Regions from separate parts of the Rahnella aquatilis CIP 78.65 genome, predicted to be linked through region 4. Evidence: predicted binding sites of a transcription regulator. Region 4 holds the regulator's gene; each other region holds the start of a gene.
What was found. Region 4 encodes LexA, which represses DNA repair genes until DNA is damaged. Its sites were predicted from a motif close to TNCTGTATGTACATACAGNA; they were not measured.
Positions count from the first base shown of each region.

Region 1: the regulator LexA is predicted to act here: its motif matches at 2,918-2,937, upstream of RAHAQ2_RS13880 (metal-dependent hydrolase).
Region 2: the regulator LexA is predicted to act here: its motif matches at 6,427-6,446, upstream of sulA (SOS-induced cell division inhibitor SulA).
Region 3: the regulator LexA is predicted to act here: its motif matches at 1,398-1,417, upstream of uvrB (excinuclease ABC subunit UvrB).

Region 1 is NC_016818.1:3,089,895-3,097,525, forward strand. Features, by position in the region: gene hxpB (hexitol phosphatase HxpB) at 152-817, shown strand; gene kduI (5-dehydro-4-deoxy-D-glucuronate isomerase) at 1,127-1,963, shown strand; gene kduD (2-dehydro-3-deoxy-D-gluconate 5-dehydrogenase KduD) at 2,042-2,803, shown strand; gene RAHAQ2_RS13880 (metal-dependent hydrolase) at 2,956-3,513, shown strand; gene RAHAQ2_RS13885 (L-cystine transporter) at 3,702-5,093, shown strand; gene kdgR (DNA-binding transcriptional regulator KdgR) at 5,182-5,973, opposite strand; gene RAHAQ2_RS13895 (MFS transporter) at 6,211-7,608, shown strand.
Region 2 is NC_016818.1:1,704,619-1,712,249, reverse strand. Features, by position in the region: gene RAHAQ2_RS07810 (DUF2057 family protein) at 1-69, shown strand, start outside; gene RAHAQ2_RS07805 (methylglyoxal synthase) at 189-650, shown strand; gene helD (DNA helicase IV) at 717-2,771, opposite strand; gene RAHAQ2_RS07795 (YccF domain-containing protein) at 2,949-3,410, shown strand; gene yccS (YccS family putative transporter) at 3,455-5,596, shown strand; gene RAHAQ2_RS07785 (TfoX/Sxy family protein) at 5,618-6,250, opposite strand; gene sulA (SOS-induced cell division inhibitor SulA) at 6,467-6,973, shown strand; gene ompA (porin OmpA) at 7,331-7,631, shown strand, end outside.
Region 3 is NC_016818.1:3,331,527-3,339,157, reverse strand. Features, by position in the region: gene RAHAQ2_RS15070 (ABC transporter ATP-binding protein) at 1-386, opposite strand, end outside; gene uvrB (excinuclease ABC subunit UvrB) at 1,543-3,549, shown strand; gene RAHAQ2_RS15055 (VF530 family protein) at 3,615-3,983, shown strand; gene RAHAQ2_RS15050 (isochorismatase family protein) at 4,024-4,548, shown strand; gene RAHAQ2_RS15045 (gluconeogenesis factor YvcK family protein) at 4,613-5,521, opposite strand; molybdenum cofactor riboswitch at 5,785-5,942, shown strand; gene moaA (GTP 3',8-cyclase MoaA) at 5,933-6,919, shown strand; gene moaB (molybdenum cofactor biosynthesis protein B) at 6,951-7,463, shown strand; gene moaC (cyclic pyranopterin monophosphate synthase MoaC) at 7,466-7,631, shown strand, end outside.
Region 4 is NC_016818.1:4,457,612-4,465,242, reverse strand. Features, by position in the region: gene plsB (glycerol-3-phosphate 1-O-acyltransferase PlsB) at 1-1,536, opposite strand, end outside; gene RAHAQ2_RS20205 (diacylglycerol kinase) at 1,654-2,022, shown strand; gene lexA (transcriptional repressor LexA) at 2,142-2,750, shown strand; gene RAHAQ2_RS20195 (CsbD family protein) at 3,148-3,357, shown strand; gene zur (zinc uptake transcriptional repressor Zur) at 3,493-4,002, opposite strand; gene dusA (tRNA dihydrouridine(20/20a) synthase DusA) at 4,267-5,274, shown strand; gene pspG (envelope stress response protein PspG) at 5,468-5,704, shown strand; gene RAHAQ2_RS20175 (quinone oxidoreductase) at 6,108-7,091, opposite strand; gene dnaB (replicative DNA helicase) at 7,274-7,631, shown strand, end outside.

The sequences.
Region 1 (7,631 bases), 1.4 Mb from region 4:
CCACAGAAAGCCTGCTCCGCCCAATGTTTTAATCAGTTAGCGTAATGGTGCACAGGGAACGGACCGTCCTGACCATTTTCACATCAGATTTCACCTGCATTCCCGCCGATGTTAGAGTGAGTTTCTATTTATTGTGAGGGAGTCCGCTTTCATGGCTTATGTCCGCCCTGTTAATGCAGCAATTTTCGATATGGATGGTCTGTTAATTGATTCTGAACGGTTATGGACTCAGGCTGAGCTGGACGTTTTCAGTCGCCTGGGCGTTGATATTTCACAGCGCCATTTGCTACCGGATACGCTGGGTTTGCGTATCGATCAGGTGGTCAGGATGTGGTATCAGGCGCTTCCGTGGCAGGGGCCTGATCAGGAGGAAGTGTCCTCAATGATCATCGCCCGCACGATTGAACTGGTGGAGCAAACCCGGCCGCTGTTGCCTGGCGTTAATCATGCCCTCGAGCTTTGCCGTGAGCAGGGGCTGAAGATTGGCCTCGCGTCTGCATCACCGCTGTTTATGCTCGATATCGTGCTGGAAATGTTTAATTTACAATCCTTCTTTGAGGTTCGTGTTTCTGCGGAAAAACTGCCGTACAGCAAACCGCATCCTGAAGTTTATCTGCTGGCTGCCGGAGAATTACAGGTTGATCCGCTGAACTGTGTGACACTCGAAGATTCCTTTAACGGCATGATCGCCACCAAAGCCGCGCGTATGCGCTCGGTGGTGGTGCCGGACCATGAATACAGTGTGGATCCTCGCTGGGCGCTCGCCGATGTCAAACTTTCTTCCCTTGAAGAATTGCGTGTGGCACACATCAGCTAAAATTTATGCGCAGCAGCATGAGCGGCTGCGCATCTTCTCTGCTTTCACTTCTTTTTAAATTGCCTTCCCTACGCATTTCCCCTGCCACAATTTTCAAAGCTTCGTTTAATTTCGTAAATCTTGAACTGACTCATAAAATAAATAAAACGTTATTTCATTTTTATTGAATTCATATGCCAATGAACCTATGATTCCTGCAACAAGGACGAGCCGGGAGCTCTCCTGCTTCTGTACGCTGTCACTGCCACGCAACGGTCAGACTAGCCCGGTAAGTCCTCCTTAATATCGTTATCCATGAGAGGCGCCCACATGCAAGTTCGTCAAAGTATCCACAGCGACCACGCGAAAATGCTTGATACCGCTGAATTACGCCGTGAATTTCTCATTGAGAAAATCTTTGAGAAAAATGCCTATACCATGACTTACAGCCACATCGACCGCATCATTGTCGGCGGTGTCATGCCCGCTGAAAAAACGGTATCCGTGGGTGATGAAGTCGGTAAACAGCTTGGCGTGAGCTATTTTCTCGAACGTCGCGAACTCGGCGTGATTAACATCGGCGGCCCGGGCCTGATTGTGGTTGACGGTACGACGTATGAAATCGGTCATGAAGAAGCGTTATATGTCGGCAAAGGGGCAAAGCGGGTCGAGTTCAGCAGCGTTGATGCGTCCAAACCGGCCAAGTTCTATTACAACAGTGCGCCGGCCCACACCACTTTCCCGAACAAAAAAATCACGCTGGCGGAAGCCTCTCCGCAGACCATCGGTGATGCAGCCACCAGCAACCGTCGCACCATCAATAAATTCATCGTGCCGGACGTTCTGGAAACCTGTCAGCTAACCATGGGGCTGACCAAACTGGAAGAAGGAAGTCTGTGGAATACCATGCCTTGCCATACGCATGAACGCCGTATGGAAGTGTATTTCTACTTCAATATGGAAGCAGAAACCGCCGTGTTCCACATGATGGGACAGCCGCAGGAAACCCGTCATTTATTAGTGCACAACGAACAGGCTGTCATCTCTCCTAGCTGGTCGATTCACGCCGGTGTGGGTACCAAGAACTATACCTTCATCTGGGGTATGGTCGGCGAGAATCAGGTATTCGACGACATGGATCACGTCAAAGTCAGCGAACTGCGCTAACTCCCTCTTGCTCTGCCTTAACCGGCAGAGCCACTCATTTTTTATGGCGAACATGCCGTTGCAAAAGAGACCCTGAATATGATCCTCAGTTCATTTGAATTAAGCGGCAAAGTCGCAATCGTCACCGGTTGCAATACCGGGCTGGGCCAGGGCATGGCACTTGGTCTCGCGCAGGCGGGATGCGATATTGTGGGCATTAATGTCTCCGCACCTGAAGAAACGGAAAAAAAAGTTACTGCGCTGGGCCGTCGTTTTCTTGATCTGAGGGCTGATCTGAGCAATATCAAAGGTATTCCTGAACTGATTGGGAAAGCGGTCGGGGAATTTGGTCATATCGATATTCTGATCAATAACGCCGGGATTATCCGCCGCGAAGATGCCATCGACTTCAGCGAGAAAAACTGGGACGATGTGATGAATGTGAACAGCAAAACGCTGTTCTTTATGTCACAGGCCGTGGCGAAGCAGTTCATCAAACAGGGTAACGGCGGCAAAATTATCAATATTGCCTCCATGCTCTCGTATCAGGGTGGGATCCGGGTGCCCTCCTATACGGCGTCAAAAAGTGCCGTCATGGGTCTGACCCGACTGATGGCCAATGAATGGGCGAAGCATAACGTCAATGTGAATGCGATTGCGCCGGGATACATGGCCACAAATAATACCGAGCAGTTGCGCGCCGATGAAGAGCGTAGCAAAGAAATCCTCGACAGGATCCCCGCCGGGCGCTGGGGCTTGCCGGAAGATGTCATGGGGCCGGTGGTCTTTCTGGCGTCAAAAGCCTCCGACTACGTTAATGGCTACACGATTGCCGTTGATGGCGGTTGGCTGGCACGTTAACGGCGTAATAAGTGACATCAGAAAGGCGTATTTTTATACGCCTTTTTCTTTTTTATCAGCCCGTTGACAATTAGTTACAGGGTATCACTTCCAAGATTGTGACAGTTTCACTTATACTGGATAAAATAACAGTTATCCAGTTCGGACGCGTCATGACGGCGGAAGGTCACATCATTTTCTCAATTGCCTGCGCAGTATTTGCTAAGAAGGCACAGCTTTCTCCCGAACTGGCACATGGCGACTGGTGGCATATCATTCCAGGGTCTTTACTTACCTGTCTGCTGCCCGACATTGATCACCCTAAATCGATGCTGGGTCAACGTCTCAAATGGTTGTCAGCCCCCATCGCCAGGGTTTTTGGCCACCGTGGGTTCACTCACAGTTTGCTGGCTGTGGCCGGTGGGATTTTCCTGCTGCGCACCCATTTCCCTCGCGACTGGGTAATCCCCGCTGACGCTTTCCATGCCATGATTATCGGTTATCTCAGCCATATTCTGGCGGATATGCTGACGCCCGCAGGGGTGCCGCTGCTCTGGCCTTGTCGATGGCGTTTCCGGTTGCCCCTGATTAACAGTCAGAAAGGTAATCAGCTCGAACGCACACTTTGTCTCATGCTGGTCGGCCTGACGCTTTTCTGGCCAGACTGGACGCCCATCATTGGTGCAATAAATCCGGACTTTTTTAATCACATTCTGAAATTATTCATTTGAGTAGTATGAAAGACTGCCGTTTTGGTGGAAATCAATACAAATAACACCAAAAAGTTATAAAGCATTACTTTTGGATATAAATAGTCAGGCCCTCAAACTGCTATTCTGCACCCCAATGCTTTGGGATGGTGCAGTCCTTTTCGGAAACACCCGTTTCATTTATCAAAATTATAAGTTTGGAGTCTGGTATGAATCTTCCGCTCGTTCTTAACGTAGTGGTTTTTGTTGCCCTGCTTTTGCTGCTGGCGCAAACCCGCCACAAGCAATGGAGCCTGGCAAAAAAAGTTTTGCTGGGTCTGGCTATGGGTGTCGTATTTGGCCTGGCTTTGCAGCTGATCTACGGTTCCGATGATCCGGTACTGAAAACTTCAATTAGCTGGTTCAATATTGTCGGTAACGGCTACGTCCAGTTGCTGCAAATGATCGTCATGCCTCTGGTTTTCGTCTCTATTCTGAGCGCGGTAGCGAAACTGCATAACGCGTCAGCGCTGGGCAAAATCAGCTTCCTGACGATCGGTACTCTGCTGTTCACCACGCTTATCGCTTCTCTGGTGGGCATCTTCGTGACTGGCCTGTTCGGTCTCACCGCTGACGGCCTGGTCCAGGGCACGCAGGAAACGGCGCGGCTGACAGCAATTCAGTCTAACTATGTCGGCAAAGTGGCTGATCTGAGCGTGCCTCAGCTGATTCTTTCCTTTATACCTAAGAACCCGTTTGCTGACCTGACAGGCGCAAGCCCGACATCAATCATCAGTGTCGTGATCTTCGCCGCTTTCGTCGGTGTTGCGGCCCTGCAACTGGTGAAAGATGATGCAGAGAAAGGTCCGCGCATTCTGGCCTTTATCGATACCCTGCAGGCATGGGTGATGAAGCTGGTGCGTCTGGTCATGAAACTGACCCCGTACGGCGTACTGGCTCTGATGACCAAAGTGGTCGCGGGCTCAAACATTCAGGACATCATTAAGCTCGGCAGCTTCGTTGTCGCGTCTTATCTGGGTCTGGGCATTATGTTTGTTGTTCACGCGGTACTGCTGTCATTCACCGGTGTTAACCCGGCTAAATTTTTCCGTAAAGTGTGGCCGGTACTGACGTTTGCTTTCACCAGCCGTTCCAGTGCCGCAACCATCCCGCTGAGCGTTGAAGCGCAGACACGTCGCCTGGGTATTCCTGAATCTATCGCCAGCTTTGCGGCATCTTTCGGGGCAACGATCGGTCAGAACGGTTGTGCCGGCCTGTACCCGACCATGCTGGCCGTAATGGTTGCACCAACGGTCGGCATCAACCCGTTTGATCCGGTATGGATTGCAACATTAGTGGGTATTGTTACCCTGAGCTCTGCGGGTGTTGCCGGTGTGGGTGGTGGTGCAACATTTGCAGCCCTGATCGTGTTGCCTGCCATGGGCCTGCCGGTTACGCTGGTTGCCCTGCTGATTTCTGTTGAGCCCCTGATTGATATGGGCCGTACCGCACTGAATGTTAGCGGTTCAATGACTGCCGGTACTATAACCAGCCAGTTGCTGAAACAGACTGATAAATCGGTGATGGATGCTGAAGAAACGGCTGAGCTGGCTCACCGTTAATTTCAGATTGCTGCAAACAAAAAAACCGAAGCTAGTGGCTTCGGTTTTTTTATGCACGAAATACTGCACTGACTCAGAACGCGATTATTCAGAACGGATAGTCGTGAAAACCGATTTGCTCTGAAATATTACGCGCAGCAGTATGCAGCATTTCCACGTAATGACTTTTGCTTTCTTCCGAGAAACGAATCGTCGGGAAAGAAATACTCAAGCCAGCAATGACCACACCAAAGCGGTCGAATACCGGAACCGCGATACAACGAAGCCCTTGTTCCTGCTCTTCGTTGTCTTCACCGAACCCCTGCGCGCGAACCTGATCCAACGCAGTCTGCAAATCAGCAGCATTCATGATGGTATTTTCAGTACTGCGGGTAAATTCAATTTCCTGCAACAGCGCGCTGACTTCTGCTTTATCACCCCACGCCAGCAACACTTTACCGATCGCGGTGGTGTGCAGCGGATTACGACGACCAATGCGCGAATGCATCCGCAGGTTGTACATCGAATCAATTTTATGGATGTAGACAATTCCGTCTTCATCCAGTGCACCGAGGTGGATCGTTTCGCGGGTCAGACGGGACAATTCTCGCATCTGGATATCGGCGCTGCGGATAAGATCGACGTTTTGTAATGCCTTGGCACCCAGTTCAAACAACTTGAGCGTCAGGGAATATTTCTCTGATTCCCCTTCCTGCGCGACATAGCCCAGAGATTTCATCGTCTGAAGAAAACGATAAACCGTGCTTTTAGACATCATTACGCGCTGAGAAAGTTCAGTAATACCAATCTCACGCTCTTCCCCCAGTGCTTGTAAAATGCCAAAAACTTTCAGGACTGAGGAGACGGAATCGGGTTGCTTATCAAGATCTGCGATAGCCATAGGGTGTATTACCTGCTCGCGTTGAGATTGTTTCAAAAAAAATAGAACGTAGTTTTTATTATAATGGCAAGCACCGCTGAGAAGCAATCAACCCATTGATCAAGAATGTAAGAACTGTTAAGCCAGCTTCATTCCCGGCAGAAAGATAAAATTCATTACATCATGTGACAATTGTCACTTTACGTTAATTAGCGTAGTAATATTACCCTCTCTGATGACTACGCACTGACAGAACTCATGACTCCTACACCTGCTGACGGATTAGCCATTCCACAACGATATGGCGCTATTCTGGCGATTGCGCTGGGTATTACTGTTTCTGTACTGGATGGCGCTATCGCTAACGTCGCGTTGCCCACTATCGCTAATGATTTCCATGCCAGCCCGGCAACCTCTATCTGGGTGGTTAACGCCTATCAGCTGGCGATCACGATTTCCCTGCTTTCGCTGGCTTCGCTGGGTGACATTTTCGGCTACCGCCGCATTTACCAGACGGGCCTTCTGGTATTCAGTATCACCTCTCTCTTCTGCGCCTTGTCGGATTCACTGATGACACTGACTGTCGCCCGCGTGTTACAAGGTTTCGGGGCGGCAGCGATCATGAGCGTGAATACCGCGCTGATACGAATTATTTATCCGCAGCGTTTCTTAGGGCGTGGCGTGGGGATTAATGCACTCATCGTCGCCGTCTCGGCAGCGGCCGGACCCACCATTGCCGCCGGTATTCTGTCGGTAGCCTCCTGGCAATGGCTGTTCGCCATCAACGTTCCGATTGGTATTGTGGCTCTGATACTCGGTCTGAAGTTCTTACCGGCCAACCCGACACGAAGTCAGGGTCAGCGTTTTGATATCGTCAGCAGCCTGATGAATGCCCTGACCTTTGGCCTGCTGATCAGCGCTATCAGCGGCTTTGCACAAGGTCAGAGCCGTATGCTTATCCTGGGGGAAATCATTGCCCTTCTTATCATCGGCTGGTTCTTTGTACACCGTCAGCTTTCGCAGCCTTTCCCGCTGCTGCCGATCGATTTATTGCGCATTCCTATTTTCAGTCTGTCCCTGGGCACTTCGCTGTGTTCTTTCAGCGCTCAGATGCTGGCTTTTGTTTCACTGCCCTTCTTCCTGCAAAACACACTCGGTCTGAATTCCGTGGAAACAGGTCTCCTGCTCACCCCGTGGCCGCTGGCGACGATGGTGATGGCACCGATCGCCGGGCGTCTGGTTGAACGTTTCCATCCGGGAATGCTGGGCGGGATTGGTCTGGTTGTGTTCTCGTTCGGGCTCTTTTCATTGTCATTGCTGCCAGCGGAACCTTCACATCTGAATATCATCTGGCGCATGTTGCTGTGCGGTGCCGGTTTTGGGTTATTCCAGTCGCCGAATAATCACACGATCATCAGTTCAGCCCCGCGAAACCGCAGTGGCGGCGCAAGCGGCCTGCTGGGAACCGCACGGCTTTTGGGCCAGACAACCGGCGCGGCGATGGTTGCCTTAATGTTTAACCTGTTCCCGATGCATGGCACTCATGCCTCTTTGATCCTTGCAGGGACTCTGGCCGGAACCGGCGCACTGGTCAGCTTGCTGAGGATGACGCAGAAAACCAGCAGCCAGAAAGAGGCGGATAACCTGAAATCCTGACATAAAAAAACCCGGCAACTCGC
Region 2 (7,631 bases), 2.1 Mb from region 4:
GCGAACGCTGGCTTTGAGCGGTTGTTGCTCTGGTTAAAACTGCCGGATAATCAGGAACGGACGTCATAACTTAACCTGCGTCACGCATTCCCCCTTCTTAGCGCCGAATTATTCCCTCTGAGCTATGCAGTAAAACGGAGTTTCAGTATTCTGTGATCCACTTTTATTTTCGCGTTGAAGGGAATTAGATGGAATACACGACCCGCACGATCGCAAAACAAAAACATATAGCCCTGGTCGCGCATGACCACTGCAAAAGTACCCTGCTGAAATGGGTTGATAAAAACGTTGCTGAGCTTTCGCAGCATGTCCTTTATGCCACCGGCACGACGGGCAATTTGGTTCAGCGCAATACCGGCATTGATGTCAAAAGCATGCTGAGCGGCCCGATGGGCGGCGACCAGCAAGTGGGCGCACTGATTGCCGAAGGCAAAATCGATATGCTGATTTTCCTCTGGGATCCGCTCAACGCCGTCCCGCATGATCCGGACGTGAAAGCTCTGCTGCGTCTGGCGACCGTGTGGAATATCCCGGTAGCGACCAATCTGTCTACTGCTGACTTTCTCATCCAGTCCCCGCTGTTCCGGTCTGAAGTCGAAATCACTATTCCTGACTATCAGCGCTATCTGTGGTCACGCCTGAAAGAATAATCCTTCAATGCGGTGATTTTTCAACGTAAGAAGCCCGGCGCCTGCCGGGCTTTTTGTTGATGTTATCTACGGTTTTCGCTGGACCGGTACGCCGATATCTTCAAGCTGTTCAACAAAAACAGAAGGACGTTCTTTATCCTGCAGCAACCAGACCTGATGCTTCGCACGCGTCATCGCCACATACAATAAGCGCCGCTCTTCAGCATCCATGAAGTTTTCCGGTTCAGGCAATAACACTTCTTCCAGCAAAGATTCCCGTGCGGGGGCAGGAAAACCGTCATTGCCTTCGTGCAATCCGACAATAATGACATATTCAGCCTGTTGTCCTTTACTGGCGTGAATCGTCATGAAATCAAGATTAAGCTTTGGCCAGCGGGTCGCGGCTTTCTCCAGAATTTGCGGACGAAGATGGTGATAACGCGCCAGCACCAGAATATGTTCATCGGCGGTGGCATAACCACTGAGTTTATCCAGCAATTTTTCCATCTGGTCCTGAGGCAGGATCACGACATTCTTTTTGTTGCCTTTGGTCAGACTGTTCAGCGGCTTCTTCAACTGATAAGGGTTCTGCTGCACAAACTTATTGGCGATTTCTCCGATGCGGTCATTGAACCGGTAAGTCGTATCCAGCGCGCATTGCGCCCCTTCGCCAAAATTGTCTGCAAACGCCGTGGTCAGCGACAACTCAGCCCCGCTGAAACGGTAAATCGCCTGCCAGTCGTCCCCCACAGCAAACAAGCTGGTATGCTTATTAAGTTTACGCAAAGCCGAAAGCAGCAGCGCACGCTGGGGGGAAATGTCCTGGAATTCATCCACCAGAATATGCTTCCACGGGCTGACAAAACGCCCTTTTTCCAGAATATTGACTGCCTGATGGATAAGCCCCGAAAAATCAACCGCGCCCTCTTCTTTCAGTGCGGTTTTCCAGGCTTTCATCAGCGGTGCCATCAGGCGAATACGCTTAGTAAACAGATCCCTGACTTCTTCCGGTGCGTTTTCAATCATCTGCGCCTGGCTGCCACCGTGCATACGCATCAGGCTCAGCCAGCGCTCAAGGCGACTTCCAAGACGCTCCGCCAGCGATTTATTTTTCCAGTAATCTCCGTCAGGAACCGTCCACTCCAGTTCGTCGGTCATCCATTGCCGCCAGCCGCTGGCCTGCACTTTTTTCTCGGCACACTGCTGTTGCCACGTCTTAATCAGTAAGCTGCGACGGGCTTTCGAGTCGGTTTCAAGTTTGCTGATTTTGGGGGCTTTCTTGCTTCCTTCCTGGATAATCTGCAACGCAAGCGCATGGAACGTCTTGGCCTTGATGCCTTCCGTATGCAGACGCTCTTTGATACGCCCGTTCATTTCATCTGCTGCCTGACGCCCGAAAGCCAGCAACAGAATTTGTTCAGGATGCGCTTCCTGACGGCGCAGCAGCCAGCCCGCGCGCGCCACCAGTACCGACGTTTTACCACTGCCCGCGCCAGCCAGCACCAGCACCGCATCTTCACCGTTCACGACAGCACGGCACTGGCTGTCATTAAGCGGCGACACTTCAACGGTATCAAAAAAGTCACGGTTATCGGCAATCACTCTGTCAGTCCATGCCAGATTGCGCCGGTCAACGCTGCGTTTACCCTGCTCAAGCCAGCGCAGGCAGGTCTGGTAATCTTCCCGACAGTTATCAAATTCAGTAAGACGTTCAACAGGCACCGGGATCGCAGAAAATGCCTCAGTGATGTCTTTCTGCACATCAGCCAGATCAACACGTTTGAACCATTTATCTTGCTGTTCAATCTGCAGGATTTTTTTAACCTGTCCGTGTAATACCCCGGCGCTGACCTCGCTCATCTCCAGACTCCAGGTCTGCCAGATATTGAGAAGGTACTGATAAAAACGCTGGGTTTCCTGCCATTCAGTGCCGTGCAAACGGACCACTTTTTGCTCCGGCAATTCAAATTCGAGCTCCCCCCAGACGATACCGCGCTTGCAGCGGATCTGGATAAGCTGATTAAAAGGGATCAGGTAGTGATGTTTGTCGCCACTGACTTCCACGCCTGCATTAAGCAGGCGCACCCGGTTATAAGGGTGCTGCGCCAGATGTTTCCCGAATGAGGTCGATTTCAATTCCATATCATCACACCGTGTTTTCTCTTTAATTCCTGACATTTTACATGCAAGAGCATTTAAGAGTTTACCTTTGATAAGCGCAGGCGATCCACGCGCCAAAACAGAGTAGAATAAGGGGTATGTTTGCGTTACGTGAACATGAAATTTATCAATTTTTTAATCTCTTCGGGAAGAGCTGCCATGCGCACCGTACTCAATATTCTCAACTTTGTTTTAGGTGGTTTTTTCACCACGCTTGCCTGGTTGCTTGCTACGCTGGTCAGTATCGTGCTGATCTTTACACTGCCACTCACCCGCTCTTGCTGGGAAATTACCCGTCTTTCACTGTTGCCATTTGGCAATGAAGCCGTGCATGTCGATGAACTGTATCCGGAAAAACGCAACGTGTTACTGTCCGGTGGAGGTACTCTGTTGAATATCTTCTGGTTTATTTTTTTCGGCTGGTGGTTATGCTTGTCGCATATCATTGCCGGTATTGCGCAATGTATCAGCATAATTGGTATTCCGGTGGGCATTGCAAACTTTAAAATCGCAGCCATTGCACTCTGGCCGGTAGGACGCCGGGTCGTTTCCGTCGAGCTGGCAAAACAAGTCCGCGAAGCTAATGCAAGCCGTCAGAGAGAAAACGGACGCATTCGCTGATTGCGGTGTTTCATCATTTTTGAATTTTAAGGCGGGGTTTTTTCGTGCTTTCTATTGCACCCGGTTTACGGCGTTATGCTTATAACAGCAATGTTCTTTATCACATCAGAATTTTCATTGCGCTCACAGGCGCTGCGGCATTGCCGTGGTGGTTGGGGCAGTTTACGCTGACAATTCCCCTGACACTCGGCGTGGTTGCAGCGGCTCTTGCTGACCTTGACGATCGTCTCGCCGGTCGTCTGCGCAATTTGCTGATTACCCTGGTCTGCTTTTTCATTGCTTCAGCTTCCATAGAATTACTTTTCCCTTACCCGTGGCTTTTTGCACCAGGACTGATGATTTCAACCTGCGGATTTATCCTGCTGGGAGCCCTGGGCCAGCGTTATGCCACGATTGCCTTTGGCGCGTTGCTGATCGCCATATATACAATGCTCGGCACCAGCATGTATCACATCTGGTATCAGCAACCGCTGATCCTGCTTGCGGGTGCTATCTGGTACAACCTGCTGACACTGGCTGGCCATATTATTTTTCCCATACGCCCCTTACAGGATCAGATTTCCCGTTGTTTCACGCAACTGGCGGCTTATCTTGAAGCCAAAGCAACGCTGTTTGATCCCGATCAGGAAGATAACAACCAGCAACTTGTCGAGCTGGCCATGGCCAATGGTCAACTGGTCTCCACACTCAACCAAACGAAAAATACGCTACAGACCCGGCTGAAGGGGGATCGCGGCCAGAAAGGAACACGTCGGACATTGCATTATTATTTTGTGGTGCAGGATATTCATGAACGCGCCAGTTCGTCCCACGTGCAATATCTCAAGCTCAGTGAACAATTCCATCACAGTGATATTTTGTTCCGCTTTCAGCGTCTGATGAGCATGCAGGCACGGGCCTGTTTACAACTGTCACAATGCATTCTTTATCGTCAGCAATATACCCACAACGGCCAGTTCGAACGGGCGTTTTCCCGGCTGGAAGAAGCCCTCAAGCGCCTGGAATCTCACAATGAACACCGTGAAACGTTGCAGGCGTTGCGCCATCTGTTACGCAATCTGCATGCGATTGATGCGCAACTGGCAAATATTGAGTCTGAGCAGTCTCTGCCGGAAAACCAGACCGGCAAAAGCCCGTTTGCGGAAGACCGCCTGACCGGCCTTGATGACATCTGGCTGCGTATTTCACGTCATTTCACACCGCAATCTGTATTGTTCCGCCATGCAATTCGTATGTCTGTGGTGCTCTTTGTGGGCTACGTTTTCATTCAGGTTAGCGGCTTAAATCACGGCTATTGGATCTTGCTCACCAGCCTTTTTGTCTGTCAACCAAACTACAGTGCGACCCGCAGAAGGTTAGCACTAAGGATAATCGGAACACTTGCCGGTATTGCACTCGGTATCCCTATCCTATACTTCGTTCCTTCCGTTGACGGACAAATGATTCTGATCGTCATCAGCGGATTATTGTTCTTTGCGTTCCGTACAGTGCAATATGCACAGGCCACGATGTTCATCACCCTTCTGGTGTTGTTATGCTTCAATTTGCTGGGCGAAGGATTTGAAGTCGCTATTCCGAGGGTAATAGATACCCTGATTGGTTGTGGTATCGCCTGGGCGGCAGTAACTTTTATATGGCCCGACTGGAAATTCAGACAACTGGATAAGGTTGTCAGCAAAACGTTCGATGCTAATTGCCGCTATCTTGATGCAATCCTGGTGCAATACCATCAGGGGAAAGACAATAGTCTCGACTATCGTCTGGCCCGTCGTGATGCACATAATTGCGATGCCGAACTGGCGTCCGTTGTGTCGAACATGAGCTCTGAGAGAAATAACGATCCGGCGACCCTCGAAGCGGCGTTTCGCCTGTTATGCCTCAATCATACGATGCTGAGTTACATTTCGGCGTTGGGTGCTCATCGCGAAAAACTCAATGATGCTGAAACCCTGAGATTGCTCGATGATGCAGCATGCTGCGTTGACGGTGCTTTGCATCATCTGCCTTCTGAAGCAGAACGCATTCAAAATGCGCTCGGGCAACTGACTGCGCGTATTCAGTTGCGAACAGCAGATATCGACAGTAAAGAGCAACTCGTGCTTCAGCAGATTGGATTACTGGTGGCCCATTTGCCTGAACTCACCAGTCTCAATACTAAAATCCTGCCGGCAAAGAGTCAGCTCTAGTTGCAGATACCCTACGCAAATTTAGTGCACGACCATTGATAGCTGCTCTTTGTGATGGTTAAACCAGTGAGTTAATAATTCTCTGGATTCCACCGGCAAAGCAGCTTCATGGAAGCCTAAAATTGCCCCTTCCAGCGCCATCAGTAAATTAATCCCTAAATTCTTTTTTTTAATGGCACATAGTTTGAGATAGGTATGGCAGGCACCCTGCAACCGCAAGTCTCCCGAGTTCTCAATGCCGACTTGCCAGAGCATCCTTTCGAGCGCCAGCGAGAGATTGGGTAAATCTTTCAGGCGGACCGCTTCGCTGTTTTTTTTCAGTTCTTTATCCCGCAGCATGCCTTGCAACGATAATCTGCCCAGTTCGCATAGCGCCTTGGGATCATTCCATTGCCGGGCATTCACTTTGAAATAACGCAACTGCACATCCATGCCCCGCTTGCGATAGATCAGCCTCTCCATCTTCTTGCGGCAAAAATGCGCTTCGGTTTCGCCGGTCGCTCGCAGATAAAGTTCACCATCAGAAACCAGGGCGAACATGACGCGGTCAGCAGACAGGCTCATCCCCCCAAATTGGGTGCGGGAACGAATATTGCCCAGCGGGGAAAAAATCTCCAGACACTCGAGCACTCTTTTTTTTGATTTGTTTATCATTGCGTTATCCTTTTCACGTTAATCCCTTGCTTCCATTTTGAGTTACCAAAACAGCTAAAAGCAAAATACGCAATCTTATGAACCGCAACAAACATAAAATGCCGTTACAGCCTGTTGCCTTCAAAATTTGCGAGATATCTTGGAAAAATTGGGTTGATCTTTGCTCACCGCCAGAGTACTGTACATACATACAGTAACTCACTGGGGTACATCTTTATGCGAACTCAACACCATACAAATCATCATTTTAGTCAGCTTGCTTTGCCCGTTACTCCGTCACAGGTAAATACGTCTGCATCCTTGAATAATGGTCTGATCACTGAGTTCGTCTATAGTGCGAGCCAGCCTGCTTTTGCGCAGTTACTGCTGCCCTTACTGCAACACTTAGGTATGCAGTCTCGCTGGTTGTTGTGGCTCACGCCTCAGCAAAAACTGAGCCGTCATTGGTTATCTCAGTCAGGGTTGCCGGTGGATAAGATGGTGCAGGTAAATCAAATTACGGCGATGTCGACAGTGGATGCGATGGAGAAAGCATTGCAGACGGGTAACTACAGTGTCGTGTTGGGATGGCTTCCGGATTTGAGTGATGCTGAGAGGGAAAGATTGCAAATTGCCGCGCGTCAGGGAGGGGCTTATGGCTTCATTATGAAACCGACAATTGAACAGAATTCAGCTTGTGGACATCATTCAACAGTAAAAATTCACTCTTCCGTATACCATTAGTTCAAAATAGGAATTTTCCTATGAAAATAATGCGGAACTTAGTGATTTGTGCTGAATAATGCCTGCAAGCCAGTAAAAACGGGCTTCCGGAATGCCGATTAGAGCCAGAATTTGTCAGCAAATTGCCAAACACGTTAAGAAATGTGTACATTTTTCCCTTTTTTTCCACGGTGTTAACACATCAAGCTTGTAAGTTTCGCGCCACGTTGTAGACTTTACAACGCCAAGGTTGCTCGATAATGCCAACGTAAAGTGGCAAGTTCTGAAATGAAGCAATAATCTTGGCGTAAGGATTTTAACCAAGGGCTTAAAAAGCTTAAAGCTCAATTGCCTATTTGGATGATAACGAGGCGCAAAATGAAAAAGACAGCTATCGCATTAGCAGTGGCACTGGCAGGTTTCGCTACCGTAGCGCAAGCCGCCCCTAAAGATAACACCTGGTATACCGGTGGTAAATTGGGCTGGTCCCAATACCATGACACTGGTTTCGCAAATGCTTACAACGGTATCGGCAACGGCCCTACCCACGAAAGCCAACTGGGTGCAGGTGCGTTCTTGGGTTACCAAGCGAACCAATACCTGGGCTTTGAAATGGGATATGACTGGCTTGGCCGTATGCCTTACAAAGGCAGCGTAAACAACGGCGCGTTCAAAGCAC
Region 3 (7,631 bases), 1.1 Mb from region 4:
TCCTTTAATGTCGGAAACAGGTCATATACCTCTTCCGGCACACGACGGGTCTTATTCCGGCTGGCCATCATGGCGATTTGCAGGTTTTCATCGACGCTCATCTGCGAAAAAATCTGCCGTCCCTGTGGCACATAACCGATCCCCATTTGCGCGCGGCTTTCGACCGGCAAATTCAGCAGACTTTGCGGCTCTTCGTCACGCGACTGCCAGGAGATGGCGCCGCTTTTCACCGGAAGATGCCCCATGATGCAGTTCACCAGCGTGGTTTTTCCCACGCCATTTCGCCCGATCAGGCAGGTGCATTGACCGCGGTACAGTTCGAGATTGATATCCCACAGAATATGTTTTTGCCCATAATACTGATTAACTGATTTTACACTTAACATCAGACCTCCCTCCCGCACGGAGCCTTCCGCTGAACTTCATTTTGACGGCCGCTGTCATATTTCTGACATTTATGTTCCGCTGTTAATGCCCCAACGCAGAATTTAATTCCGTTTGTTGACGGCTAACCTGACAGCATCAATTACAGATAAATGCACCTTAACCAGTGATAAATGGGGTTAAGGGGCGTTTCCCCGCACTAAAAATGATTTTGTCCGCCCGAAAACACGCAGATCCTCATTTTTTATGCCGGGGTGAAAAAAGTCGTTCTGGCTGCCGCAACCCTTTCATTCAGAAACGTTGCAACTCTCAGGCCAAGTTTGTGAAAATGGCCGGGAAAAAAGAAGTTACCGCTGTGTTAACAGCCGGGACGCTTCCCCTTTCGGATTATTCATTAGCATTTCTGAGGTTTTGAAATTCTTCCCGTCAGAGGCGGCACACAGGGAACTGCACTTTGCCAGTGCCGTCCCCTCTGTTTTTGGTGCAAGCTCATGGACAAACGTGAGCCAAAAAAACCGCTGAGATGCACTTTTGGTTTTTTGCAAGAAACATCAGCCCGGAAATCTAGGCAAAATAGGCATAAATAAGGGGATAAAAAAGATAAAAAATAACTAAAAAAAGCCTCTCAGACCTGCGGGAGCCAAAATCCGGTTTTTTCCCAACTCCCGCAGCGCGGGGCGCGCTGAGACTTATCCACTATTCCTGTGGATAACCTTGTGCATGAGAGTGAGAAAAGTTGCTACAGACGAGTCAGCATGCGGGTTCCGCTCAGTTTGCCCGTATTCGCACCTTTTTAATGATAGTGTTTTTAATCAATGGGTTAGTTAAAAGCAATACTGCCGTAATTCGTTTGTCATCGTTGTGTCAATCTTCGTCAACCTGTGATCAGAAAGTGGAGGGGGTAAGGATTCTGAGAAAAAATGTCCCCTGATGGTGAAAATTCTTATTCGTCATATCCTAAAAAAGTGCAGGGGCGCCAGCATGTTAAACGCAAACATTTTTTATCGATTGGAAGCTGGTTTTATATACAGTATTATAGCGAGGGTAAAATCAGGGCTGGCAAAAATCGCGAAGTCTTTCATACTATTTTTCCGCAAACTGTTCACCCGTTCAGCGCGCACGGCCCTATGCATTCCCATTTCAGTCAGGTAGCCCGTCATGAGTAAAGAGTTCAAACTGCATTCCGAATTTAAACCGTCAGGTGACCAGCCTGAGGCAATACGCCGTCTGGAAGAAGGGCTGGAGAACGGACTGGCGCACCAGACATTGCTCGGGGTAACCGGTTCAGGAAAAACCTTTACCGTGGCGAATGTGATCGCGGATCTGAACCGTCCGACGATGGTGCTTGCCCCCAACAAAACGCTGGCCGCACAGTTATACGGCGAGATGAAAGAGTTCTTCCCCGAAAACGCCGTCGAATATTTCGTCTCTTACTATGACTATTATCAGCCTGAGGCGTATGTTCCGAGCTCGGATACCTTTATCGAAAAAGACGCCTCGGTGAACGAACACATCGAGCAGATGCGTCTTTCTGCCACCAAAGCGCTGCTTGAACGGCGCGATGTCATTGTGGTGGCCTCAGTTTCTGCGATCTACGGTCTGGGCGACCCGGACTTATACCTGAAAATGATGCTGCATCTGACTAAAGGGATGATTATCGATCAGCGCTCGATCCTGCGTCGTCTGGCGGAACTGCAATATGCGCGCAACGATCAGGCTTTCCAGCGCAGCACTTTCCGCGTGCGTGGCGAAGTGATCGATGTCTTCCCGGCTGAATCGGACGATCTGGCGTTGCGCATTGAGTTGTTTGATCAGGAAGTTGAACGTCTTTCACTGTTTGATCCGCTGACCGGCCAGGTACAGCATGAAGTGCCACGTTTTACCATCTACCCGAAAACGCACTACGTCACGCCGCGCGAACGTATTGTGCAGGCGATGGAAGAAATCAAAGTCGAACTGGCCGATCGCCGCAAGGTGCTGCTGGCCAATAACAAACTGCTGGAAGAGCAGCGCATCAGCCAGCGCACGCAGTTTGATCTCGAAATGATGAATGAGCTGGGGTATTGCTCCGGTATCGAAAACTACTCCCGCTATCTGTCAGGCCGCGGGCCGGGCGAGCCGCCGCCGACCTTGTTTGACTATCTGCCAGCTGACGGCCTGCTGATTGTTGACGAATCGCACGTCACCATTCCGCAAATCGGTGGCATGTATAAAGGCGACCGTTCGCGTAAAGAAACGCTGGTGGAATATGGTTTCCGTCTGCCTTCCGCACTGGATAACCGCCCGATGCGCTTTGAGGAATTCGAAGCGCTGGCACCGCAAAGTATTTATGTCTCGGCCACGCCGGGGAAATACGAGCTGGAGAAATCCGGTGACGATGTGGTCGATCAGGTGGTGCGTCCGACCGGTCTGCTGGATCCGATCATTGAAGTGCGACCGGTGACCACGCAGGTTGATGACCTGCTGTCTGAAATCCGCAAACGCGTCGCGATTAACGAGCGTGTGCTGGTCACCACGCTGACCAAACGCATGGCCGAGGATCTGACAGAGTATCTGGAAGAACACGGCGAGAAGGTGCGTTATCTGCACTCTGACATCGATACCGTCGAGCGTGTGGAGATTATCCGCGATTTGCGTCTGGGGGAATTTGACGTGCTGGTCGGTATCAACTTACTGCGCGAAGGGCTGGATATGCCGGAAGTGTCGCTGGTGGCGATCCTCGATGCCGACAAAGAAGGCTTCCTGCGTTCGGAACGCTCGCTTATCCAGACCATCGGTCGTGCGGCGCGTAACCTCAACGGTAAAGCGATTTTGTACGGCGATAAAATTACCAATTCAATGGCCCGCGCCATTGAAGAAACCGAACGTCGTCGCGCCAGACAGGAAGCGTACAACCTCGAAAACGGCATCACACCTATGGGGCTGAACAAGAAGATTTCCGATATTCTGCAACTGGGCCAGCCGAAAACCAAAAAGAACAAAGACAAACGCGATGCCGAAGCGGCGCAAACCTTCAGGTCGCTTACGCCAAAAGCGCTGGAGCAGCGCATCAAAGAGCTGGAAAGCAAGATGTATGCACACGCGCAGAATCTGGAGTTCGAAGAAGCGGCCAATACCCGCGACGAGCTGCATGCATTGCGTGAACAGTTTATTGCGATTTCTTAACGAGAAGGGTGGTAGACTGCGCGGCTTAAAAATCATGACCCAGACATTTTACAAAGAGCGAGCCAATGACTGATACACCACAACACCCTGGGGCAGCGAAAGATCCGCTGCACGGCGTCACGCTGGAAAAACTGCTGACAACGCTGGTGGATAACTTTGGCTGGCCGGCGCTGGCTTCTCAGGTCAATATCAATTGTTTCAAAAGTGACCCAAGCGTGAAATCCAGCCTGAAATTCCTGCGCCGCACGCCGTGGGCGCGTAAGGAAGTGGAAACCTTATATCTGGATTTCATCGAAGGGCATCTGCGCCCGGATATGACCCGCAGCAAGCGCCGCACGCCGCTTTCCGCACAGGCCCCGCAAAAGCCAAAAGTCAGTACCGCCGCACCCGCTGCCGACAGCCCGTGGAATAATCATCCGCTGGTGAAAAAGTAATTTACGCGCATTTCAGGGCGTTTTTTTGTGAGGGAAAATCATGTCAGAGCAACATGTTCTTATTGTAGTGGATATGCAAAACGGAGTGTTCGCTTCTCCGCGTCATGACCGCAGCGGACGGACTGAGCGCATTAATCAGCTGATTGACCAGGCCGGGCGCGTTATTTTTATCCAACACGCCGAAGGTGAAATGACCGAAGGCAGCGAATACTGGCAGGTATTACCGGAATTACATCAGCCGGAAGGCGCGATTTCTGTGACTAAAACCGCCTGTGATTCTTTCTACCGTACCTCACTGGATAACGTTTTGCAGGAACTGAAGATAACCCGTTTTACGATCTGCGGTTGTGCAACGGATTATTGTGTGGACACCACCATCAAAGTTGCTGCCAGCAAAGGTTATGCCGTGACGGTGGCATCGGATGCGCACACTACCGGCGATCGTACACATGCGACGGCGCAGCAACTTATCGGGCAGCATAATGAAGTGTGGCGTGAGTTATCCGTGCCGGGCAATCCGGTAACGGTAAAAACCACGGCGGAAATCCTGGCCGACTGGCAATAAACGCTGTTCCCCGGACGCAGAAAAGGCCGCTGATGCGGCCTTTTCTGTTTCTGTTATTCCGAACTCAGAGCATTTTTTGCAGCGCTTCTTCTATTGCCGCCCGTAGCATATCGCGATCATGGCGATAGGGCACATCACTGGCTTCGAGCGGGCTTTGAATAATCAGATGTTCAGCGGCGCTTGCGCCGACGTTGACTTTCGGCCCGACAATCGCGGCATCGGCGCGGCGGCCAATACGTTTCTCGATCATATCCAGTTTGTCATCCAGCGTCAGCGAGGCGGCGGCGACACTCAGTTCTTTCCCCAGATTTCCGATATACACGATATGTGCCCGGCTGCGGCGCAGGGCAGTGGTGAGATCGCTCATCAGGAGCAACGGCATCAGGCTGGTAAAGAAACTCCCCGGCCCGATCAGGATCAGATTGGCTTCGGCGATGGCCTGTAACGCTTCACGGGTGGCAGGCACCTGCGGTTCCAGCAGCAGTTCACGCGGTATTTGTGCCAGTTTATCGACGTTCACTTCGCCGTGAACGTGCTCACCATTGGCATCAATTGCCGCCAGATCGGCGGGATGTTCTGACATCGGGATCAGTTCAGCATCGACTTTCAGCAGGCTGCGCACCAGATTGATCGCTTCAAGCGGGCGCACGGTGAGGTGATCCAGGGCGCGCAGCATCAGATTGCCAAGATTATGGCCGTCCAGCTCGCCCTGACCGCTGAAACGGTATTCGAACATCGCCGATGCCAGACTCGGTTCGGTGATCAGCTGATTCAGGCAATTGCGCATATCACCCCAGGCGATGCCGCCAACGGAACGGCGGATACGGCCGGTGGATCCGCCATTATCGGTGGTGGTCACAATGCCGGTCAGGCGCGGGCCGAGCAGCGAAAGTGAAGACATCACACGACCCAGCCCGTGACCTCCGCCTAACGCCACCACCCGGTCGAGGTCAGCTAATGTTCGATTGCGCATGGTTTTCCTTTCAAATGGGGAGTGGCGGGTTTACATCGTTTTCCAGCGGCGGATTTTACCTAATTTTGCAACAAGATGTTATCCCTTCCTGCCACTCTCAGAGTATTAAAAACCAGGCGATTTAGGCATTGAAAATGCCGCTTTTGGGGGTGAAAAACCGTTATGTATCAAAATGCATAACGAAAAACCATCTTGGCGATCCGGACTTTGCGGCGTTAGAATATGCCCCGTTACCCCGTATTCATCCTCGCTCCGCTATGGACCGGATGAATCAACTCCTAGCCCTGGTTCCTAAGTTGCCTTTCTGACGTCGTTCCCACAGAAACAATATGGAGCCCTGGCCGTGACCATAAGTCACCAGGGTGCATGGCAGAAATGCCCGCATCTCCCGTATCTGGAAAGGTGTTAAAGGTGCTTCAACTTACTGATGCTTTTGCCCGCAAGTTTTACTACTTGCGGCTGTCGATCACAGACGTGTGCAATTTTCGTTGCACCTATTGTCTGCCGGATGGCTACAAGCCGCACGGACACAGCAATAAAAGTTTTCTCTCGCTCGATGAAATCCGTCGGGTCAGCCGCGCGTTCGCTAATTTAGGGACGGAAAAAGTGCGTCTGACCGGTGGAGAGCCGTCGCTGCGCCGCGATTTCTGCGAGATCATTGCCACCGTGCGCGAAAATCCCTCAATCAAAACGCTGGCAGTGACGACCAACGGTTACCGTATGGCGCGTGATATTGCGAAATGGCGCGACGCGGGGCTGACTAACATCAACGTCAGCGTTGACAGTCTTGATGCCCGCCAGTTTCATGCCATCACCGGGCAGGATAAATTTCATGACGTTATGGCGGGTATTGATGCCGCCTTTGATGCCGGTTTCAGCAAGGTGAAAGTCAATACCGTGCTGATGCGCGATGTGAATCATGCCAGTCTGAATACCTTCCTCGGCTGGATCAAAACCCGTCCCATCCAGCTGCGTTTCATCGAACTGATGGAAACCGGCGACGGTGGTGACCTGTTCCGTAAACACCATGTTTCGGGCGAAGTACTGCGCGAACAACTGGTGCGTCAGGGCTGGCAGTTACAGCTTCGCGCCCGCAGCGACGGCCCCGCACAGGTCTTTAGCCATCCGGATTATCTGGGTGAAATCGGTCTGATCATGCCTTACGAAAAAGACTTTTGCGCAAGCTGTAACCGGTTGCGCGTGTCTGCCATCGGCAATCTGCATTTGTGTCTTTTCGGCGAGCAGGGCATTCCGCTACGCGATTTATTAGCCGACGACATGCAGCAGGACGCGTTGATGGACCGCATTCAGGGCGGCCTCAGCCGTAAAAAACAAACCCACTTCCTGCATGAAGGCAATACCGGAGTTACTCAGAACCTGTCGTTTATCGGCGGCTGAATCCGGCATTTATCGTTTAAGGAGCAAACTGATGAGTAAAGCCAGTAAAGAGTTTTTGCCTTTATCTGTCGCGATCATGACGGTTTCTGACCGCCGCACCGACGCTGAAGACACATCCGGGCATTACCTGAAAGAAGCGGTCACCGAAGGCGGCCATCACGTCGTTGCGCAGCAAATCGTCAAAGAGAACATTTACAGCATCCGTGCCGTGGTCTCCGCGTGGATTGCTGATGAAAAGATTCAGGCGATTTTGGTCAACGGCGGTACCGGTTTTAACGCGGGCAACAATACGCCGGAAGCGCTGAAACCCCTGTTTGACCGCGAAATCGAAGGCTTCGGCGAGTTGTTCCGCATGGTGTCGTTTGAAGATATCGGCACCTCGACCATTCAGTCGCGCGCCATTGGCGGCATCGCTAACCAGACGGTGATTTTCGCCATGCCCGGTTCAACCCGTGCCTGCCAGACCGCCTGGGACAACATTATTGAAGCGCAGCTCGATGCCCGTCAGGGGCCGTGCAATTTCACTCCACATTTGAAGAAATAAGTATGTCTGAACTGACCCATATTAATGCGTCCGGTGACGCCCACATGGTGGATGTCTCCGGTAAAGCGGAAACCGTCCGCGAAGCCCGTGCGGAAGCCTTTGTTGAAATGGCGGCTGACACGCTGGCAATGATTATCAACGGCAACCACCACAAAGGTGATGTGTTTG
Region 4 (7,631 bases):
GATCTGTTCTGCTAAATCCTGCACCGTTGGCGTCAGCCAGCTCGGACGTTGTGCTTCGATCGGGTCGATGGCTTCACGCCAGGTGGGTACATTCTGGTTCAGGTAAGTGGTCAGATGCAGCGGCTCACCAAAGTTCACATAACCCTGGCCAAGGTTGCGCAGCTTACGCAGGCCGTTAAGCATTTGCGTCAGGCTTTCTTTCTCTTTGGTCGCACCGCGCAATTCTTTGGCGTACGTACCCACTTCCATGACGTGCTCATAACCGATGTAAATTGGCACCAGTGTAATCGGGCGTGAACCGCCTCTCAGCATGGCCTGAATGGTCATGGCCAGCGTACCGGTTTTCGGCTCCAGCAGGCGTCCGGTTCGCGAACGCCCCCCTTCCACAAAGTATTCCACCGAATAACCACGGCTGAACAGTTCGCCCAGATATTCACGGAACACCGTTGAATAGAGCTTGTTGCCTTTGAAGGTTCGACGAATAAAGAACGCGCCCAGACGGCGGAAAATCGGGCCAGCCGGCCAGAAATTCAGATTGATACCCGCGGCAATATGCGGTGGTACCAGCCCCTGATGATAGAGCACGTAAGACAACAGCAGATAATCCATGTGGCTGCGGTGGCAGGGCACATACACAATTTCCTGACCGTCCAGCGCTAACTGGCGTACACGTTCGGCATTGTTAACGTTGATGCCTTTGTACAATCGGTTCCAGGTCCAGCTCAGCACGCGGTCAGAGAGGCGCACGGCTTCATAAGAAAAGTCAGCGGCAATCTCTTCCATCAGGGCGATGGCGTTTTGTTGGGCTTTTTCGTGGGAAATTTTCTTGCTGCGGGCTTCGTCTTCAATCGCTTTTTCAATGGCTTTTGAGGCCAGCAATTTATTGAATAAATCCTGACGTGCCGGAAGACGTGGACCCACCGCAGCCAGACGCTGACGGGAGAAATGCATCCGCGCCACACGTGCCAGTTTTTGCGCAATTGTTTTATCTGTGCCGTGTTCTGTCGCCATATAACGCAGGGAAACGGTATTGGAGAAACGGACAAAACTGTCCCGTCCCAGCCACAGCACAGCGAAGAATTTCTGGATACCATTCAGCACGCGCAGATGTGGCGTGTCGTCCTGACCTTCACGGCCCGGTGCCCGGCCAAACATCACCGACACCGGCAACATCTGAATGTCTAAATCTGGGTTATTGCGGTGCAAATCGAGGTAGTCGTGGAACAGTTTTACGGATTCCTGCTGCGGCGTGTAATAAGAGAATACGCGCGGGCCTTCAGCAATAAAGACATGGCTTGGCAGCAGAGTTCCGTCAATTTCCAGCGGAATAAGGGGGTCCGGCAGATTCTGCGCCAGACATTGCGTACGCAACGTCAGCAAATCGGCTTTGGAGTTATAAGGCAATACATACAAAATCGGCCGCGTCGGGTCTAAATGCAACTCGGTAACCGGATCTGAAGGTATGACCTTGCTCTTTACCAGCAATGACAGTGGTAAATTCAATAATGTGTAATAAAGTCTACGCCAACCTGACATAAAAACGTGAAGCCTCTTGTTAGCCATTTCGCCGCAAGGATACCAGAAAGATCCGTGGAGATCTGTGGTCATATAAAAGCTAAAATGCGGCAAACACTCTAAGGATCAGTACCCGAAATGGCGAACCAAGTCACTGGATTTACCCGAATTTATAAAGCAGCCGGCTATTCCTGGAAAGGATTCAAAGCAGCATGGCAAAACGAAGCGGCATTTCGCCAGGAAGCAAGCGTCGCTATCCCGTTAATTTTGTTATCTTTCTGGTTTGATGTCAGCACCGTAGAACGCATTCTGCTGGTGGGATCTGTCGTTCTGGTCTGTGTCACCGAGCTGCTCAACAGTGCGGTGGAATGTGCGATAGACCGCATCGGGCCTGAGTTTCACGTGCTTTCAGGTCGTGCAAAAGATATTGGCTCTGCAGCCGTACTTCTGACCATCATATTGGCGATTTTTGTCTGGGTCAGCATCTTTTGGCCGCGATGGTTCTGATTTGGAATCTGTATTCCAGGAATCAACGTTATGCCCTGTTTTTATTCAATCTTAGGTTTTCATTGACCGTTTAGCTGTATATACTCACAGCAAGACTGTATAAACAACCAGGGGGCGGAATGAAAGCTTTAACGACCAGACAACAAGAGGTCTACGACCTTATTCGCGATCATATCTCCACCACCGGTATGCCACCAACCCGCGCAGAGATTGCATCACGACTGGGATTCCGTTCTCCCAATGCGGCGGAAGAGCATCTTAAGGCGCTGGCGCGCAAGGGTGTTATTGAGATTGTTTCCGGTGCATCACGTGGCATTCGCCTGCTGATGGAAGAAGAAGAAGGTTTACCGCTGATTGGCCGCGTTGCCGCCGGTGAGCCGCTGCTGGCCCAGCAACATATCGAAGGGCACTATCAGGTTGATCCGGCGATGTTTAAGCCAAGCGCCGATTTCCTGCTGCGTGTCAGCGGTATGTCGATGCGTGATATCGGTATCCTTGACGGCGATCTGCTGGCCGTACATAAAACGCAAGATGTGCGTAATGGTCAGGTTGTCGTGGCCCGCATTGATGATGAAGTCACGGTGAAACGCCTGAAAAAACAGGGCAGTATGGTGCAGTTATTGCCTGAGAACAGCGAATTCCAGCCGATCGTAGTGGATTTGCGCGAACAGAATTTCAGCATTGAAGGGCTGGCCGTAGGCGTCATCCGCAACGGCGACTGGATCTGACCTTCGTACTTCGAGCTATCTCTGTGTTGGCTGCCTTCGCGAACCCCGGTCACATACTCGTGTATGCTCCCGGCGTTCGCTTAGTTGCCGCCTTGATATAACTCGAATTACTCGGTCAGATATTGCTGAGTCAGATTTCACCGGGCTGGATATGGTGTCGTTACTGTTACTGGCGGCATGACACCTGGTTTTCGCCTCATGCGGACTGATTATTACTGTTTTCAAAGAAATAAACGCTGGATTGTCGTTATTTCCTGCTTTGGATTAATCCTAATAACGGGTTTTATCCCTGCTTTAAGAGGATTAATCGAGATTCTCTACTAACCTTTAAAGTGTTAAGGACGAGCTGCAAACGAGAAATGCAGTTCACCAAACCCAAGGTAACAGGAGATATTGTATGAATAAGGATCAAGCCGACGGTAACTGGAAACAGTTCAAAGGGAAAGTGAAAGAACAATGGGGCAAACTGACTGATGACGACCTGACAGTGGTCGAAGGTAAACGTGATCAGTTAGTCGGTAAAATTCAGGAGCGTTACGGCTATCAGAAAGATCAGGCCGAAAAAGAGCTCCATGAATGGGAAACCAAAAATAAATATCACTGGTAATACGCGATTCCCCCTCGCGTATCAGTGACGTATCCTGGCAGCAGTTGCTTCTACCCGGAACAATTCAGGATACGGGTACACGGAAGTACCCAACCTTTTACTTCTTCAGACTCTTCGTCGTAACGCGTTCATCCCTCAGCGTTTTTTAACCACAATACTGTGGTCGTGATCGCAATGTTCATGACTGTCACAGGTCTCCACGACGTTGCATTCCGCACACAATCCATGCGCTTCTACTACCGAATGGCGAAGTTCAAAGCCGGATTCCAATGCCAGTTTTGCCAGACGTTCTTCAATGCCGTCGGTAGTTTTTTCTGTGACCAGCCCGCAGCGGTCGCAGATAAACAGGGCAGAAGTATGGCTCGGTTCCTCAAAATGATGGCAGAGAACATAGCTGTTTGCGGATTCAACGCGATGAATAAACCCCTGTTCTAACAGAAAATCCAGCGCCCGGTAAACGGTCGGTGGTTTCGCCTGCGGTTCACTCACACGCAGCAGATCCAGCAAATCATAGGCGCTGATCGCACCGGGTTGTTGCGTCATCAGACGCAGTACTTCCAGCCGCTGCGGAGTCAGGCGAACATTGCGCTGCTGGCAAAGTTCTTCAGCTTGTGAAAGTAATTTTTCCGGATTATTCAGGGTCATGGCAACGGTCTCTGAGCGCAGATTGGAATGGATAGGCCACATCATGCGACCACTGATTATTTTATCATGCTTGCACCAAAACGACGAATTATGCGCCATTCAGAGGTGATGCAACGTCGGCAGTCGCCTGCTCAACGGCACAAGATGCCGAATCTTTGTTCTGTGATATAATCAACGATTACATTCCCTCCGGCGGCTACGCTGGCGGGAGCGCCACGAACCCCTTCAGCGAATGTCAGGCCGATGTCAGAAACTCAACACGCAATGCCCCAGACCACCCCGTTTTCCGCTCAGCGTTTTTCCGTTGCGCCTATGCTCGACTGGACCGATCGCCATTGCCGCCATTTTCACCGGCTGATGACCGGTCAGACCTTGTTGTATACCGAAATGGTGACCACCGGGGCCATTATTCACGGCAAAGGGGATTATCTGGGCTTTGGCGATGAAGAACATCCGGTGTCATTGCAACTGGGTGGCAGCAATCCAGCTGATCTGGCGCATTGCGCGAAGCTGGCGGAAGAACGCGGCTATGACGAAATTAACCTGAATGTCGGTTGTCCGTCAGATCGCGTACAAAACGGCATGTTTGGTGCCTGTCTGATGGGGCAGGCGTCGCTGGTTGCCGACTGCATTAAAGCGATGCGCGATGTGGTTTCCATTCCGGTCACGGTCAAAACCCGCATTGGTATCGACGATCAGGACAGCTACGAATTCCTGTGTGATTTCATTCGTCAGGTGTCTGAAAACGGCGGCTGCGATACCTTCATTATTCATGCGCGTAAAGCCTGGCTTTCCGGCCTCAGTCCGAAAGAAAACCGTGAAATCCCGCCGCTGGATTACCCGCGCGTGTATCAGCTTAAACGTGATTTCCCGCATCTGACGATGGCCATTAACGGCGGCATTAAAACGCTCGAAGAAGCCAAAACCCATCTGCAATATATGGATGGCGTGATGGTGGGGCGCGAGGCTTACCAGAATCCGGGCATTTTACTGAACGTTGATCGTGAGCTGTTCGGCTCCGATGCGCCGCTGAAAACCGGGCCGGACGTTATTCGCGCGCTGTATCCGTATATCGAAGCGGAGCTGGGCAAAGGCACTTACCTTGGCCACATCACCCGCCATATTCTCGGTCTGTTCCAGGGTGTGCCGGGTGCGCGTCAGTTCCGTCGCCATCTCAGCGAGAATGCGCATAAAGCGGGCGCGGGCATCGAGGTGGTCGAGCAGGCGTTGCAAATGGTCGCTCAGCAGCAGGAAGTGGCGACGCAACTCTGAAAATCAGGGTGAGTAAAAACGCTATCTGTTAGTCAAATTTACTACATTTTCGCAGGTCGTTCGTGCCTGCGAATTATTTTTTCCTTAATATTCAATCAATTATTTATCCCTTCACACTGGCACGTTTCTTGTAATAGCGAATACGTGTCTGGACGCTACGTCTTATCGCACATGGCTTATTAAGGAGCACCCGATGCTGGAAATTCTCTTCGTGCTTGGTTTTTTCTTTATGCTGATGCTGACCGGCATTTCTTTATTGGGTATGGTGGCGGCGCTGGTCGTGGCCTTTGCGCTGATGATGGTGGGTGGGTTTTTGGCGATTGTTATAAAAATGTTGCCTTGGCTGGTTTTAGCCGTGGTTGCGGTCTGGATTTACCGGGCATTTTTCCGGCCTGATGAGCCAAAATACCGTCGCCGTCGCTTGCCGTAATAACCGCTTCAATTTATCTGTTCCCGTAACCGCATGAAATTATGACGATTGCTGGCTGTGTTTTGAGCGCAAAAAAATGTAACTGTTGCAGCGATAACTTTTGCTTATGTGCTAGCGATCACAAGCTGGGTCAGAATGTGCGGTCGAAATGCATTAATCATATTTTTTAACATGGGTGACTGTTAGGATGGAATTCATTGGCAGCCAGCAGGCTGTAAACCGAATTCATCAAGTCCGCTGAGGCACACAATAGTCGCTTAAGTGACATCGCCCTGTGGGTTTACCTGGCAGTACCCTACAGCAGTACCCGTCTGAAATCAGAGGTCGTCTGAGTCAGACAGTAAGAAAGGCTTTCACATCCGTGAAAGCCTTTTTTGCATTGGCTTAGGAGAACAGTTATGAGTTATGGGATGAGTAAACTCGAACCTTGCGTCACGCGGCTTTCCAGCGTTTCATGCGCGCGTTTTGCCCCGGAAAGCGGAAATTTCTGTGCGTCGCTGACATCTACTTTTATTGCGCCACTGGCGATCAGTGAGAACAGCTCGCTGCTGGCTTCCGCCAGTTCTTCACGGTTAGTGACGTAGCCGTTCAGGGAAGGGCGCGTCACAAACAACGAACCTTTCTGATTGAGTATCGCCAGATCCACGCCTTTTACCGGACCGGATGCATTGCCGAAACTGACCAGCAAACCACGGCGTTTCAGGCTGTTTAACGATTTTTCAAAGGTGTCTTTGCCGACAGAATCGTAAACCACACCGACTTTTTCGCCGTTTGTCAGTTCGGCCACGCGGGTCGCGATATCTTCTTTCTGGTAGTTAATGGTTTCCCAGGCGCCCGCCTGTCTGGCGCGTTCGGCTTTTTCATCAGAGCCCACGGTGCCGATCAGTTTTACACCCAGCGCTTTTGCCCACTGGCAGGCTATCAGGCCTACGCCACCGGCAGCGGCATGGAAAAGAATGGTTTCACCGGCCTGCACTTCATGCGTTTTGCGCAGTAAATAATAAACTGTCAGCCCTTTAAGGAAGGATGCCGCCGCCTGTTCAAAGCTGATCGCGTCCGGCAAAAGGGAGATTTTTTCCTGCGGTACGTTGTGGAATTCGCTGTAAGCGCCGGGCGCGGATTGTGCGTACACCACGCGATCGCCAGGTTTGATGTCAGTGACGCTGCTGCCGACTTTGCTGACTACGCCTGCCGCTTCCGTGCCTAAACCTGCCGGAAGACTGGCCGGTGCGTAAAGACCGCTGCGCACGTAAGTATCGATATAGTTGATTCCGATGGCTTTATTCTCGACCTGAACCTCGCCTGCCTGCGGATCCTGCGGCTGATAATCCACGTATTGCAGAACGTCCGGGGTACCTGTTTCAGAAAACTGGATGCGCTTTGCCATGTTTTTTCCTCGTGATGGGGACTGATTTCAACCCTAGGCTAAATGTCCGGGACAATCCAGATTTTCGGCACGAAGGGTTAATACCCTTTTGAAATGGTTTATACTGTCGCGCGAGTCAGGCTCCGATTTTTGGAAACCCGACGCTCATAAAACAGGCGCTTAGAGCAGGAAATAATCCACAGATGGCAGCAAAAAAACCGACCAATCAACAGAACGAAAACCGCGATCGCCAGATGGAAGGGTTGAAACTTCCGCCGCACTCGCTGGAAGCTGAACAATCCGTTCTGGGCGGGCTGATGCTGGACAACGAACGCTGGGATAACGTGGCCGAGCGGGTGGTCAGCAATGACTTCTTCAGTCGCCCGCACCGCCTGATTTTTACCGAAATGCAGCGTTTGCTGGAAATGAGCAAACCGATCGATCTGATCACGCTTTCTGAATCTCTGGAACAGAAAGGCGATCTGGATTCTGTCGGCGGTTTTGCGTATCTGGCAGAACTCTCTAAGAATACCCCCAGTGCGGCGAACATCGGCGCTTATG